2 regions of the Streptomyces sp. NPDC021012 genome follow, and region 2 is predicted to be linked to the other one. Evidence: predicted binding sites of a transcription regulator. Region 2 holds the regulator's gene; the other holds the start of a gene.
What was found. Region 2 encodes HspR, which represses chaperone genes until heat shock. Its sites were predicted from a motif close to TTGAGNNNNNNNNNCTCAA; they were not measured.
Positions count from the first base shown of each region.

Region 1: a site for HspR is predicted at 3,580-3,598, ahead of lon (endopeptidase La). Genes of this name have one in related genera too.

Region 1 is NZ_JBIRQU010000001.1:274,991-282,671, forward strand. It holds gene ACH4TP_RS01235 (lytic polysaccharide monooxygenase) at 1-442, shown strand, start outside; gene ACH4TP_RS01240 (DUF4240 domain-containing protein) at 453-1,046, opposite strand; gene lon (endopeptidase La) at 1,146-3,557, opposite strand; gene ACH4TP_RS01250 (GNAT family N-acetyltransferase) at 3,689-4,336, shown strand; gene ACH4TP_RS01255 (hypothetical protein) at 4,396-4,929, shown strand; gene ACH4TP_RS01260 (TetR/AcrR family transcriptional regulator) at 4,982-5,623, opposite strand; gene ACH4TP_RS01265 (glycoside hydrolase family 3 protein) at 5,806-7,551, shown strand.
Region 2 is NZ_JBIRQU010000005.1:132,906-140,586, forward strand. It holds gene ACH4TP_RS18040 (pyridoxamine 5'-phosphate oxidase family protein) at 1-5, shown strand, start outside; gene ACH4TP_RS18045 ((2Fe-2S)-binding protein) at 110-427, opposite strand; gene ACH4TP_RS18050 (hypothetical protein) at 436-648, opposite strand; gene ACH4TP_RS18055 (helix-turn-helix transcriptional regulator) at 782-1,762, shown strand; gene ACH4TP_RS18060 (heat shock protein transcriptional repressor HspR) at 1,831-2,265, opposite strand; gene dnaJ (molecular chaperone DnaJ) at 2,270-3,442, opposite strand; gene grpE (nucleotide exchange factor GrpE) at 3,476-4,123, opposite strand; gene dnaK (molecular chaperone DnaK) at 4,120-5,943, opposite strand; gene ACH4TP_RS18080 (sugar transferase) at 6,171-6,650, shown strand; gene ACH4TP_RS18085 ((Fe-S)-binding protein) at 6,777-7,681, shown strand, end outside.

The DNA of each region.
Region 1 (7,681 bases), on a different contig from region 2:
CCTGAAGTGGTCGGACCTGGACCCGACGCCCGTCGCCGTCTACGACACCGCCCGCACCGCGACCGACGGCTACTACAACTTCAAGGGCACCTTCCCGGCCCGCACCGGCCGCCACATCGTCTACAAGATCTGGCAGCGCAACGACAGCCCCGAGGCCTTCTACAGCTGCTCGGACGTCACCTTCGGCGGGGCGGCGACGGCTTCCGCGACGACGGCCGGGGCCCAGGCCCCGACCGAGGCGAAGATCGCCGCGGGCGCCGAGCTGTCCACCGTGAGCCACGCGGGCCACGGCGGCGACGAGCAGCCCCCGGCCCTCTCCGCCGAGACCGCCGGGGCCTCCTCCTCGCCGCTCCCGACGGCCCTCGCGGGCGCGGGCGCCCTCGCCGCCTTCGCCGGCGGCAGCCTGCTCCTGGGCCGCCGCCGCAACTCCTCCGCCTCCTAGGCGTCCCCGCCTAGGAGCGGGAGGCACCGACGGGGAAGAGGGCGGTGAGCCGGGGCATCGCCGACCCCTCCGGCCGAGACGCCCGAGGCCGCTCGCCCTCTTCCCACTCCCCCGCCGCCTCCGCGGCGTCCTCCGCCTCCTCGACGGCGTCGAGGAACTCCTCGCCGTCGTCGCCCTCCTGGCCCGTCAGCTCGTCCCACGCGTCCTGGGCGACGTAGTCGAGCTCCTCCCACTCGGGCCACTCGTCGTCGTCCCACTCGTCCTCGTGCCGGCCCACGAGCGCCCGTATCCCCGGCAGGTCGGCCAGGGCGTCCGGGTCGGCGAGGACCGACTCGTACGCCTTCCGCCCCTGGCCCACGAGCCAGAGCGTGAAGTAGTGGAAGCCGTCCTCGGTGCAGTGGCCGCCCTCGATCCGGTTCGCCGCCGCCCACACCGCGCGCGTGTCGGCGCGCTCGGTCGCCCGCTCCAGCCACACCTGGAACTCCACGCTCTCGGCCGCCGGACGCCGGAGCAACTCCTCCCGCAGCCACTCCAGTCGCTCGTCCCGGTCACCGGTCCGGCGGCTCAACTCGTCGATGAGAGCCCAGAAGGCGTCGTCGTTCATGCGTACGAGGATGCCAGTCCCGACCGACATCCGGGTAACGAGATCCGAACGCGCGGGAGCGGGGTGCCCGATCGGCACCCCGCTCCCGTGGACGGGGAGTTACGCGGCCACGTCCACCGGCACCACCGCCGGGGCGAGGGCGATCTCCAGGACCTGGCGGACGTCCGTCACCGGGTGGACCTCCAGCTTCTCCAGGATCTCGGCCGGGACGTCGTCCAGGTCGGCCTCGTTCCGCTTGGGGATCACGACCGTCGTGATGCCCGCCCGGTGCGCGGCGAGGAGCTTCTGCTTCACGCCGCCGATCGGCAGCACCCGGCCGGTGAGGGAGACCTCGCCGGTCATGGCCACGTCCGTACGGACGAGCCGGCCGCTCAGCAGGGAGGCGAGGGCGGTCGTCATGGTGACGCCCGCGCTCGGCCCGTCCTTGGGCACCGCGCCCGCCGGGAAGTGGATGTGCACGCCCCGGTCCTTGAGGCCGGTGACGGGCAGCTCCAGCTCCGCGCCGTGCGAGCGGAGGAAGGAGAGCGCGATCTGCGCCGACTCCTTCATCACGTCGCCCAGCTGGCCCGTGAGGGTCAGCCCGGCGGCGCCCGTCTCCGGGTCGGCGAGGGAGGCCTCCACGAAGAGGACGTCACCGCCCGCGCCGGTCACGGCGAGCCCGGTGGCGACACCCGGCACGGCCGTCCGCCGCTCCGCCGGGTCCTGGGCCGACTCCGGCACGTGGTGCGGGCGCCCGATGAGCTCCCGCAGATCGTCCGCCCCGACCGTGAACGGCAGCTCGCGGTCGCCCAGTTCGTGCTGGGCCGCGGCCTTCCGCAGCAGCCGGGCGATCGAGCGCTCCAGGGTGCGGACGCCCGCCTCCCGGGTGTACTCGCCGGCCAGCTTCCGCAGCGCGGACTCCTCCAGGACGACCTCGCCGGTCTCCAGACCGGCCCGCTCCAGCTGGCGCGGGAGCAGGTGGTCACGGGCGATGACGACCTTCTCGTCCTCCGTGTAGCCGTCCAGGCGCACCAGCTCCATGCGGTCGAGGAGCGCCTCGGGGATGGCTTCGAGGACGTTCGCCGTGGCCAGGAAGACCACGTCGGAGAGGTCGAGCTCGACCTCCAGGTAGTGGTCGCGGAAGGTGTGGTTCTGCGCGGGGTCGAGGACTTCGAGGAGGGCCGCCGCGGGGTCGCCGCGGAAGTCGGAGCCGACCTTGTCGATCTCGTCGAGCAGGACCACCGGGTTCATGGACCCGGCCTCCTTGATGGCGCGGACGATCCGGCCGGGCAGGGCGCCGACGTACGTGCGCCGGTGGCCGCGGATCTCCGCCTCGTCCCGTACGCCGCCGAGGGCGACCCGGACGAACTGCCGGCCCATCGCGTGGGCGACGGACTCGCCGAGCGAGGTCTTGCCGACGCCGGGCGGCCCGACGAGGGCGAGCACGGCGCCGCCGCGACGGCCGCCGACGACACCGAGGCCGCGGTCGGAGCGCCGCTTGCGCACCGCCAGGTACTCGGTGATCCGCTCCTTCACGTCGTCGAGGCCGGCGTGCTCCGCGTCCAGGACCGCGCGGGCGCCCCGGATGTCGTACCGGTCCTCGGTCCGCTCGTTCCACGGCAGTTCGAGGACGGTGTCGAGCCAGGTGCGGATCCAGGAGCCCTCGGGGGACTGGTCGCTGGACCGCTCCAGCTTCTCGACCTCCTTGAGGGCGGCCTCCCGCACCTTCTCGGGCAGGTCGGCGGCCTCCACGCGGGCGCGGTAGTCGTCGGACTCGTCGCCCTCGGTCTCGCCGTTGAGGTCGCGGAGCTCCTTGCGGACGGCTTCGAGCTGGCGGCGGAGCAGGAACTCGCGCTGCTGCTTGTCGACGCCCTCCTGGACGTCCTTGGCGATGCTCTCGGCGACGTCCTGCTCGGCGAGGTGCTCGCGGAGCTGGGCGGTGGCGAGCTTGAGGCGGGCGACCGGGTCGGAGGTCTCCAGGAGCGCGACCTTCTGCTCGACGCTGAGGAAGGGCGAGTAACCGGAGTTGTCGGCGAGGGCGCCGACGCCGTCGATCTGCTGGACGCGGTCGACGACCTGCCAGGCGCCGCGCTTCTTGAGCCAGCTGGTGGCAAGTGCCTTGTACTCCTTGACCAGTTCGGTCACGGAGCCGGGCAGCGGGTCGGGCAGGGCCTCCTCGACGGTGCTGCCCTCGACCCACAGGGCGGCGCCGGGGCCGGTCGTACCGGCGCCGATGCGGACGCGGCCGAGGCCGCGGATGAGTGCGCCGGGATCGCCGTCGGACAGCCGTCCGACCTGCTCGACGATGCCCAGGACGCCGGTGCCGGCATAGGTCCCGTCGATCCGCGGCACGAGCAGCACGCGGGGCTTGCCCGCGCCGCCGCGGGCGGCGGCCTGGGCGGCCTCGACGGCGGCCCGTACGTCGTTCTCCGACAGGTCCAGCGGCACCACCATGCCGGGCAGCACGACCTCGTCGTCGAGCGGCAGCACAGGCAGAGTGAGCGGCACGGACGCCATGGACTCAGAAGCCATGATCTCCCCTTCGGCAGTCAAGTTGAGCTATACGCACTCAATGCTTGTGAGCCCGGGGATGTTCCCGGACGCCCGTTCGCTCTGAGCGATCACTCCCGCATGCGCCCGCATGGAGCCGATGTAATACCTCCATGGATATAGCATCCCTTACGGAAGCCTGGGTGGCGGGCTGGACCGTCTCCCGGGGCACCCCGCCCGCCGTCGCCGAGCCCTGGGGCCACCGGATCGACGTGGGCCTGCCCCGGCACGTCGTACGGCACGTCCTGCCCGCCCCCGACGCGGCCTCCGTCGGCGCGCTCTGCGCCCGGCTGACCACGCCGTACAGCTGGCTCAAGGTGATGGCGGGCCCGGAGGAGGCCGGGCGGTGGATCACCGAGGGCTGGACCGTCCCCGACGACCCGGGCTTCATGATGGTCAAGCCGCTGGACCCCGGCGCCCGCCCCGCGCCGCCCGAGGGGTACGCCAGGACCACCGAGGTCGAGGACGGCGTCATCCGGGTCCGGATCCTCGCCCCGGACGGCACCCTCGCCGCCCGCGGCCAGATCGCCCCGACCGGCTCCACCGCCGTCGCCGACCAGATCGAGACCGACCCCGCGCACCGGCGCCGCGGCCTCGGCGCGAACGTCGTGCGCACCCTGGAGGCCGCCGCCGCCCAGGCGGGCGCCGGGACCGGGGTGCTCGCGGCGACCACGGACGGCCTCGCCCTGTACGACGCGCTCGACTGGCGCTACCGGTGCCCGGTCACCGGGATCGTACGGACGGGACCGGAAGACCACTGAGGGGTGGAATCGCGGCCGTCCGGCTGCGCGCGGGGCCCGGAACGGGGCATGCTCGGTCCATGGTGCGAGACGTACGGAGTGCGTGGACGTGGTGCGGGACCCTGCTGCTCACGGGGGCCCTGGCCGGCGGCCTGAGCGGCTGCGGCCCCGGGGTGCCGTCCGCGCCCGGCGGACCGTCGTCGAGCCTGAGCGCCCCGGCCGTGCCGAGCGCCACCACGCAGCCCGCCACGCCCACCGCGGAGCCCCGGCCGACGGAGGTCCTCGTCGAGGTCGTCGTCACCGGCGGCTTCGCCGGCGTCCACAACCAGCTCGTCGTCCACTACGACGGCAGCTGGACCAGCACCTCGGGCACCAAGCCGCCCCGGACCGGCCGGCAGACCCCCGCCGAGGCCGCCGAACTGCGGGCGGCCCTGGAGGACCCCGCGTTCGCCCTCGTCCCCGAGCGCCCGACGGGCAGCCCGATCCCCGACGGCTTCCAGTACCGGCTGACCCACCGCGGCCGCCTGGTCGTCGCGGACGACGGCGAACGCCCGCCCGCCCTCCAGCGCGTCTTCGCCGCCCTGCCGGGAGGCGGCCCGCCGACGGACCGGTGAGGGCGTGAACGGGGCGCGCGTGAACGGGGCGCGCGCGTGAACGGGGCGCGCGTCACTCCTTCGGTGCCGCGATCTCCGTGTACTGGCGCCGGAGGTACGCGCCCACCCGGGCCGGCATGTCCATCGAGGAAGGGTCGAGGGCCCACTGGATCTGGAGGCCGTCCATGACGGCGAGGTGTTCCTGGGCGACGCCCAGGCAGTCGGTGTCGGGGCGGAGTTCGCCGCTCCGCACGGCCTGCTCCAGGAGCTCGACGGTGTTCCGGAGCACGCGCGCGTAGCGCTCCTTGAAGTACTGGTGGGCGGGGTGGTCGGCGTTGCCGGACTCCCCCACCAGGACGTTGAACATCCGGACGATGCCGGGGCGCCGGGTGTTCTCCTCGATCAGGGCGACGAGGGTCTCCAGATAGGCCGCGTACGACTCGGGCTCGACACTGAACAGCCGCTCCACGTCGTGCTGTTCGCTCTGCGCGAGGACCGAGAGGAGCAGGTCCTCCTTGCTGCGGAAGTGGTGCAGCAGACCGCCCTGGGTGATCCCGCAGTCGCGGGCGATGCGGGCGAGGGAGGAGGCGTTGAAGCCCCACTGCCCGAAGTGGTCGACGGCGGTGTCCAGGATCTTCTGGCGGCGCGCGTCGCCGACCGCGTAACTGCCCCTGCCTGCGCTCTTGCGGGGCGTCCGCTCCGTGTTCTCCGCCATGCGGCCACCTTAGCCGCGCCCGGAAAAGGGTTTCCGGCGTGTGACCCAGGACACAATACAGAAACCTAGTGGTCACTCAGTTTTCACGCTTAGCCTGTGGGCGCCCAAGGTCGGCACCTCCGCCGGCCCCTGACCGACGGACCCTCCCCACGGCCTTCGGTCGAGTAGCCCCGGAGCCGCCCATGCACCCGTACCAGGACCCCGCCCTCCCCGTCGACGCGCGCGTGGAGGACCTCCTCTCGCGCATGACGCTGGAGGAGAAGGCCGGCCAGCTCTTCCACACCATGCTCACGATGAACGCCGACGGCACCCCGGTGACCGAGGCCGACGGGGACGACCTGGAACTCACCACCCCGCAGCTCGTCCAGGACCTGAAGCTCACCCACTTCAACCTGCTCGGCACCTACGGCGCCCGCGAGACGGCCCTCTGGCACAACGCGGTCCAGGAGATGGCCGAGGGCACCCGGCTCGGCATCCCGGTCTCCCTCTCGACCGACCCCCGCCACTCCTTCACCGACAACATCGGCGCCTCCTTCAACTCCGGCGCCTTCTCCGCCTGGCCCGAGGCGCTCGGCCTGGCCGCGATCGGCGACCCGGAGCTGGTCTTCCGCTTCGCCGACACCGTCCGCCGCGAATACCTCTCCGTCGGCTTCCGCACCGCGCTCCACCCGCAGATCGACCTCGCGACCGAACCCCGCTGGTCCCGCCAGACCGGCACCTTCGGCTCCGACGCGAAGCTGACGAGCGAGCTGGTCCAGGCGTACGTGCGCGGCCTCCAGGGCCCCGAGCTCGGCCCGGAGTCGGTGGCCGCGATGGTCAAGCACTTCCCCGGCGGCGGCCCGCAGAAGGACGGCGAGGACCCGCACTTCCCGCACGGCAAGGAGCAGGTCTACCCGGGCGGGATGCGCGACTACCACCTGGAGCCCTTCAAAGCCGCCATCGCCGCCGGCTGCTCGCAGATGATGCCGTACTACGGACAGCCCGTCGGCACCGACTGGGAGGAGGTCGGCTTCGGCTTCAACAAGGGCGTCATCACGGGCCTGCTCCGCGAGGAACTCGGCTTCACCGGCATCGTCTGCACCGACTGGGGCCTCCTGACGGACGCCCCGATCTTCGGCGAGATGCACGAGGCCCGCGCCTGGGGCGTCGAGCACCTGAGCGTGGCCGAACGGGCCGCCAAGGCCCTGGACGCGGGCGCGGACCAGTTCGGCGGCGAGGAGTGCCCCGAGGTGATCGTGGAGCTCGTCGGGGCGGGCCGGATCCCCGAGGCGCGGATCGACGCCTCCGTGCGGCGGCTGCTGCGGGAGAAGTTCCTCCTCGGCCTCTTCGACGAGCGCCGGTACGTCGACCCCGACGAGGCCGCCGAGACGGTCGGCCGCGCCGACTTCACCGCCGCGGGCGCCGCCGCCCAGCGCCGCTCGCTCACCGTCCTCACCGACGGCCCGCTCCCCCTCTCGGGACGGCCGAGGCTCTACGTGGAGAACGTCGACCCCGCGGTCGCCGCCGCGTACGGCGAGATCGTCACCGACCCCGCCGACGCCGACCTCGCGGTCCTGCGGCTCCGCACCCCGTACGAGGAGCGCCCGAACAAGTTCGAGTCCTTCTTCCACTCCGGCAGCCTCGCCTTCGGCCAGGAGGAGCTGGACAGGATCCTCGCCCTCCTCACCGCCACCCCCACGGTCGTCTGCGTGAACCTGGAGCGGCCGGCCGTCCTGCCCGAGATCGCCGAGCACGGGGCGGCACTGATCGCCGACTACGGCGCCGGCGACGACGCCCTCCTCGACGTGGCCTTCGGCCGCGCCAAGGCGGAGGGCCGGCTGCCCTTCGAGCTGCCGCGCTCGATGGCGGCGGTGGCGGCGTCCCGGCCGGACGTACCGAACGACACGGTGGATCCGGTGTTCCCGCACGGCCACGGCCTGGAGATCTGAGCCGGGGGGCCTGGATCCAGGGCCCGGAATCCAGGGCCCGGGATCCAAGGTCCGGGATCCAGGGCCCGGGATCCAAGGTCCGGGATCCAATACCCGAATTCTGGATCCGGGATCCCGGATCCAATATTCG
Region 2 (7,681 bases):
CCTGACCGTCCGCACGGAAACGCACAGCGGCGCCATCGCGTTTCAGGTCCGCGATGGCGCCGCTGTGTGGGGGAAGTGCCGGAGCGATCTACAACGACGGGGGAATCGCTCAGGCACTGCGGGGGGTGGCGGTGATGGTCTCGGGTTCGATCAGCTGGTGGTCCCGCTGGTCGAGATTGACGAAGATCATGCCGTACCGGATGGCACAGCGGATGGGCTGCGGAGCGCCTCGGGGGCGGCGCAGGCAGCGGTACGCGCGGACGTCCTCGTCCTGTCCGCGGGCGACGACGATCGGCTCTCCGAAGAGCGTGACCTTCAGCGAGTCGCCACGGTGGGGGATTGCCGTGGCGAGGTCGACGAAGTGCCAGCCGGAGCGATAGGCCGAGGCCATCTCCCGGCGGAACCTGGAGTCATCGGGAACATTCATGTGCCCGTCTAGCTCCAGCCGGGATCCTGCACGGGGGCCACGCTCCAGCCCGGGTCGTCCACCACGGTGGGGGCCGCGAAGTGCCAGCCCGGGTCGAGCGGGGCGGCCTGCACGTGCGCCGGATCCGAGTGCCAGCCCGGGTCGAGGGCCACTCCCGCACCCACCGTGGCGGCCGCGATGAAGGCGACTCCGGCCGCCGCGCGTATGAGCTTCTTCATCATCACCGAGCAACCTCACTTGAAGGCAACGTCTCTTTTCCAACCCCCGCGAGTAAGACGATGGCCTACTCTCTGCGCCTGCACCACCAAACCCATGCATCATGTTCCTGAGATGCAGGAGCCTGGGGGTGTACATATGCGGAAACAAGCGGACGAAACAGGTCACCCACATTCGCACGCGGAACTGTGCGAAGCGGGCTCCGAGCTGTACGCGGCCGCTCTGCGGACCGGACGAATACCCCGGTCAGAGGCGGTCGAGGCACCGTGCCTCCTCGACCTCTCACTGCTCCACCCCGACCCGGACGACGCGCAGTGGCTCCGTCCGGTTCCCCCCTCCGCAGCGCTCGCCCAGCTGCTCCAGCCGATCGAACGGGAGATCCTCGACCGCCGGCGGCGCACCGTCGCCCTGTCCGACGCCTTCGAGCCGTTCATGGCCATCAGCGCCCACGACTCCCCCGCCACACACGCCATCAACGTCCTCGAGGGCATCGACCGCATCAACGCCACCCTCGACCGCGTCGTGGCCAACTGCCGCAGCGAGCTCCTCACCGTCCAGCCGGGCGGCGGCCGCCCCGCGCAGGCCCTCAGCGAGGCCCTCGACCGCGTCTCCCCGCTCCTGGGCCGCGGCATCAACATGCGCACGCTCTACCAGCACACCGCGCGCCACACCGAGCTCACGCTGACCTATCTGGAGCACGTGGGCCCCGAGGTCCAGGTCCGCACCCTCGAAGAGATCATCGACCGGCTGATCATCGTCGACCGCGAGGTCGCCTTCATCCCGGCCCGCAGCGACCGCCAGGTGGCCCTGGAGCTGCGCCACCCCGGCCTCGTCGCCTACCTCTGCGGCGTCTTCGACCAGTTCTGGCAGCTGGCGGTGCCGATCCGGGAGGAGATCCCGTACGACATCAAGACCGACGGCATCGGCGGCGTCCAGCGGTCCATCGCCAGGCTCCTCGTCGAGGGCCACGTCGACGAGGCCATCGCCCGGCGGCTCGGGATGAACGTACGGACCTGCCGGGCGCACATCGCCAAACTCGCCGCCGCCCTCGGCAGCGGCAGCCGGGCACAACTCGGCTATCTGATCGCCCAGTCGGGGATCCTCGAACGGGACAACTGAAAGAGGCCCCCTCCACCCGCGGGTGGAGGGGGCCTCTTCCGGACAGAAGCCCAGGCAGAAGCGAAGGGCTACTCGCCGCGCTTCGGGCGCCACACCACGAGGGCGCTCGCCTGCTGCACGTCGGTGTACGGGACCAGGTCCCGGCGGTACGAGGCGTGCACCTGGGCCTCGCGCTGGCGCAGCGTCGCCGCCGCGCCCTCGACCGCCGCCGACAGCTCGGACACCCGTGCCTGGAGCGCCGCGACCTGGTTCTCCAGTTCGATGATCCGCTTGATCCCGGCCAGGTTGATGCCCTCGTCCTGCGACAGCTGCTGCACCTGGCGGAGCAGCTCGATGTCACGGGCCGAGTAGCGCCGCCCGCGGCCCGCCGTGCGGTCCGGGGAGACCAGACCGAGCCGGTCGTACTGCCGCAGGGTCTGCGGGTGCAGACCGGAGAGCTGGGCCGCCACCGAGATGACGTACACGGGGCTCTCGTCGGTCAGCTCGTACGGATTGCGTCTCACCGGGTCACGCTCCCTTCGCGGCCTGGAACAGCTCGGCCCTCGGGTCCGCGGAGGCGGTCGCCTCGCGGAAGGTCTCCAGGGCCTCGCGTGCCTTGTCGTCGAGCTCCTTCGGCACCGCGACCTCGACCGTCACGAGGAGGTCGCCGCGCGTGCCGTCCTTGCGGACCGCGCCCTTGCCCCGGGCGCGCATGGTCCGGCCGTTCGGGGTGCCCGCGGGCAGCTTGAGGGTGACAGCGGGGCCGCCGAGGGTCGGGACCTTGATCTCGCCGCCGAGCGCCGCCTCCACGAAGGAGACCGGCACCGTGACGGTGAGGTTGTCGTCCCTGCGGCCGAAGACCGGGTGCTCGTCGACGTGCACGACGACGTACAGGTCGCCGTTGGGTCCGCCGCGCTCGCCCGGCGCTCCCTTGCCGCGGAGACGGATCTTCTGGTTGTCGCTGACGCCCGCGGGGATGCGGACCTGCATGGTGCGGGAGGACTTGGCCCGCCCGCTGCCCTTGCAGACCTCGCAGGGGTTCTCGGCGATGAGGCCGCGGCCCTTGCAGTCCACGCAGGGGTCGGTGAGCGAGAAGCCGCCGCCGCTGCCGCGCGAGACCTGCCCGGTGCCGACGCAGGTCGGGCACACGCGGGGCGTGCCGTTCTTGTCGCCGGTGCCGGAGCACGCCGTGCACGGCTGCTGGCTGGACATCCGCAGCGGGACGGTCGCGCCCTCGATGGCCTCGGTGAAGCTGAGCGTCACCTCGGACTCGATGTCCTGGCCGCGCCGCGGCTGGGTGCGGGCGCCCGCTCCCCCGCCGCGGTTGAACAGGCCGCCGAAGACGTCGCCGATGCCGCCGCCGCCGAAGCCGCCGCCCGCCCCGCCCTGGGCGCCCCCGAAGAGGTCGCCCAGGTCGAAGTTGAACGAGCCGCCGCCGGGGCCGCCGGCCCTGAAGCCGCCGTTCCCGAAGAGGGCGCGGGCGTCGTCGTACTCCTTGCGCTTCTTGGGGTCTCCGATGACGTCGTTCGCCTCGGAGATCTCCTTGAAGCGCGCCTCGGCGCTCGCGTCACCCTTGTTGGCGTCCGGATGGTTCTCGCGGGCGAGCTTCCGGTACGCCTTCTTGATCTCGGCCTCGGTGGCGTCCTTGGGGACGCCGAGAACCTTGTAGTAGTCCTTCTCGACGAAGTCCTTCGTGCTCATCGACGTCCCTCCTCCCGCGCACGGGTACGGCTGTTACTCGCTGTCCTTCTCGGACTTCTCGGACTTGCTGCCGGAGTCCTCCGACTCCTCGGCCTTCCCCTGCGCCCCGGGCTGGGGCTCGGCGACGGCCACGCGGGCGGGCCGGATGGTCCGCTCGCCGATCCGGTACCCCGGCTGCAGGATCGCCACGCAGGTCGTCTCGGTGACGTCCGGCGCGTACGAGTGCATCAGGGCCTCGTGGATCGTCGGGTCGAAGGGCTCGCCCTCCTTGCCGAACTGCTGCAGACCCATCTTGGCGACGACGGTCTCCAGCGATTCGGCCACCGACTTGAACCCGCCCACGAGCTCGCCGTGGTCCCGGGCCCGGCCGACGTCGTCGAGGACGGGCAGGAGCTCGGACAGGAGGCTCGCGACGGCGATCTCCTTGACCGTGACCCGGTCCCGCTCCACGCGGCGGCGGTAGTTCTGGTACTCGGCCTGGAGCCGCTGGAGGTCGCCCGTGCGCTCGGTGAGCGCCGTACGGGCCTGGTCCAGCTGCGCCAGCAGGGCTACATCCGTAGCGTCCCCGGCCGGGGCCGCCGAGTCCTCCGAGGAGGACTCGACGGTCTCGGCGGCGTCGTCAGCGGTGGCGCCGGAGGGGACGTCGGGCTTCTCCTCGAAGCCCGGGGTCTCCTCGGTCACGCCTGGCCGCCCTTCTCGTCGTCCACGATCTCGGCGTCGACGACGTCGTCGTCGGCCTTCGGGGCCTCGCCGCCGGCGGCCTGGGCGCCCTGGTCGGCGTACAGCGCCTGGCCGAGCTTCTGGGAGACGGCCGCGACCTTCTCGGTGGCGGTGCGGATCTCGGCGGTGTCCTCGCCCTTGAGCTTCTCCTTCAGCTCGCCGAGCGCGGTCTCGACCTCGGTCTTGACCTCGGCCGGGATCTTCTCCTCGTTGTCCTTGATGAACTTCTCCGTCTGGTAGACGAGCTGCTCACCCTGGTTGCGGGTCTCGGCGGCCTCGCGGCGGCGGTGGTCCTCCTCCGCGTACTGCTCGGCCTCCTGGCGCATCCGGTCGACCTCGTCCTTCGGCAGCGAGGAGCCGCCGGTGACGGTCATCTTCTGCTCCTTGCCCGTGCCCAGGTCCTTCGCGGTCACGTGCATGATGCCGTTGGCGTCGATGTCGAAGGCGACCTCGATCTGCGGGACGCCGCGCGGGGCCGGCGGCAGACCGGTCAGCTCGAACATGCCGAGCTTCTTGTTGTACGCCGCGATCTCGCGCTCGCCCTGGTAGACCTGGATCTGCACGGACGGCTGGTTGTCCTCGGCCGTCGTGAAGATCTCGGACCGCTTGGTCGGGATCGTGGTGTTGCGCTCGATGAGCTTGGTCATGATGCCGCCCTTGGTCTCGATGCCGAGGGACAGCGGGGTCACGTCGAGGAGCAGGACGTCCTTGACCTCACCCTTGAGGACACCGGCCTGGAGCGCGGCGCCGATGGCGACGACCTCGTCCGGGTTGACGCCCTTGTTGGCCTCGCGGCCACCGGTCAGCTCCTTGACGAGCTCGGCGACGGCCGGCATACGGGTCGAGCCACCGACGAGAACGACGTGGTCGATCTCCTTGAGGGCGATGCCCGCGTCCTTGATGACGTTGTGGAACGGCACCTTGCAGCGCTCGAGCAGGTCCGAGGTGAGCTGCTGGAACTGGGCGCGCGTGAGCTTCTCGTCCAGGTGCAGCGGGCCCTCGGCGGAGGCCGTGATGTAGGGCAGGTTGATCGTGGTCTCGGTCGAGGACGAGAGCTCGATCTTCGCCTTCTCCGCGGCCTCGCGGAGACGCTGGAGAGCCATCTTGTCCTTGGCCAGGTCCACGCCGTGGCCGTTCTGGAACTGCGTCACCAGGTAGTCGACGACGCGCTGGTCCCAGTCGTCACCACCGAGGTGGTTGTCACCGTTGGTGGCCTTCACCTCGACGACGCCGTCGCCGATCTCCAGGAGGGACACGTCGAAGGTGCCGCCACCGAGGTCGAAGACGAGGATCGTCTGGTCGTCCTTGTCGAGGCCGTAGGCCAGGGCGGCCGCGGTCGGCTCGTTGACGATGCGCAGGACGTTGAGGCCCGCGATCTCACCGGCCTCCTTGGTGGCCTGACGCTCGGAGTCGTTGAAGTACGCCGGGACGGTGATGACCGCGTCGACGACCTTCTCGCCCAGGTACGCCTCGGCGTCGCGCTTGAGCTTCTGCAGGATGAAGGCGCTCATCTGCTGCGGGTTGAAGCTCTTGCCGTCGATGTCGATCTTCCAGTCGGTGCCCATGTGGCGCTTGACCGACCGGATGGTCCTGTCGACGTTGGTGACGGCCTGACGCTTGGCCACCTCGCCGACGAGCACCTCGCCGTTCTTCGCGAAGGCGACGACGGACGGCGTGGTCCTGGCGCCCTCGGCGTTGGTGATGACGGTGGGCTCGCCGCCTTCCAGAACGCTGACGACGGAGTTAGTCGTGCCCAGGTCGATGCCGACCGCACGTGCCATTTCGATTCCTCCAGCTGACTGACTTGAGTGGAACTGACTCAAGGATGCACGACGAACCCGGGCGCGTCAACAGACCTGAGCGTGGTCGACTCAACTCTTCGCCGAGCCCACCACTCAAAGAGCGCGCCGCTCCCCCGTTTGACCGGTTTCGCGTGAGAGGGTCCGGACATAGTCAGGACATATCCCGCATCCCCTGTCCCAGGATCCCCGCCGAAGGGTGTGAGCGCATGACGGCGAAGCGCGCGTTCGACGTGGCGGGCGGGCTCGTCCTGCTCCTCGCACTCGCGCCCCTGATCGCCTGGGCCGCCCTCTCCGTCACCCTCGGCGGGAGCGGCCCGGTCCTGCGCCGCCGGACGGTGGCCGGCCTGGCGGGGCGGCCCTTCACGATGCTGACCTTCCGCACGAGGAGCCCGCTGGCCGCGCTGCCGCTCCTCCTCCACGTGGTCACGGGCCGGATGTCGCTGGTCGGGCCGTGCCCGCTGACCCCGGGCCACCGCGAGTGCGCGGGCGAGGGCCGGCGCCGGCTCTCCGTACGTCCGGGGGTGACGGGACCGTGGCAGATCAGCGGCCGCTCGGAGCTGCCGTGGGAGGAGCGCGAGCTGCTCGATCTCCACTATGTGGACCACCACTGGCTGGGGATGGATCTGCTGATCCTTGCGCGTACGCTTCCAGCAGTCCGCAGGCGTCGCACGGCGAGGCTTGCCTGAGAGGGCAAGGTTTGCCTGAGCGACACATATCACCGCGAGCGCCGCTACAGCGCGGCGCCGCGACCGGGTAATCTCAGCGGGAACTCCATAAGTTACCGCTTAGTAGGCCCGCCCGAGGAGCCCGTCATGCAACTCGCCGCGATCATCGTGTCGATCGCCATCACGGTGGTGGCCGTCGCGCTGTTCGGCCGCGCCATCGTGCAGATCTACCGCTTCGTGCGGCTCGGCCAGCCGGTCCCCGCCGGCACCCGCACCGGAGACCCCAAGGCCCGCACCATCACGCTGGTCAAGGAATTCCTCGGCCACACGCGCATGAACCGCTGGGGCATCGTCGGCTTCGCGCACTGGTTCGTCGCGGTGGGCTTCTTCTCGCTGCTCCTCACGATCGTGAACGCCTTCGGCCAGCTCTTCCAGGCCGACTGGCTCATCCCGATCATCGGCGACTGGCTGCCGTACGAGATCTTCACCGAGTTCCTCGGCCTGATGACGGTCCTGGGCATCGTGACCCTCATCGTCATCCGCCAGCTGAGCAAGCCGACCAAGGCCGGCCGCAAGTCCCGCTTCGCCGGCTCCAAGACCGGCCAGGCGTACTTCGTCGAGGCCGTCATCCTGATCGTCGGCGTCTGCATCATGACGCTCCGCGCCCTCGAAGGCGTCCAGCACGACGTGACGAGCTGGGAGCCCGGCTTCTTCGCCTCGTACCCGCTGATCGCGCTGCTCGACGGCCTGGACCTGAGCACGATCCAGTACCTCACCTACTTCTTCGCGTGCCTCAAGATCGTCACGTCCTTCACCTGGATGATCACGGTCTCGCTCAACACCAACATGGGCGTCGCCTGGCACCGCTTCCTCGGCTTCCCGAACATCTGGTTCAAGCGCAACGCCAACGGCTCCACCGCCCTGGGCGCGCTCCAGCCGATGACCACGGCCGGCAAGGAGATCGACTGGGAGGACCCGGCCGAGGACGCCGTCTTCGGCGTCTCCCAGGTCGAGCAGTTCTCCTGGAAGGGCATCCTCGACTTCTCCACCTG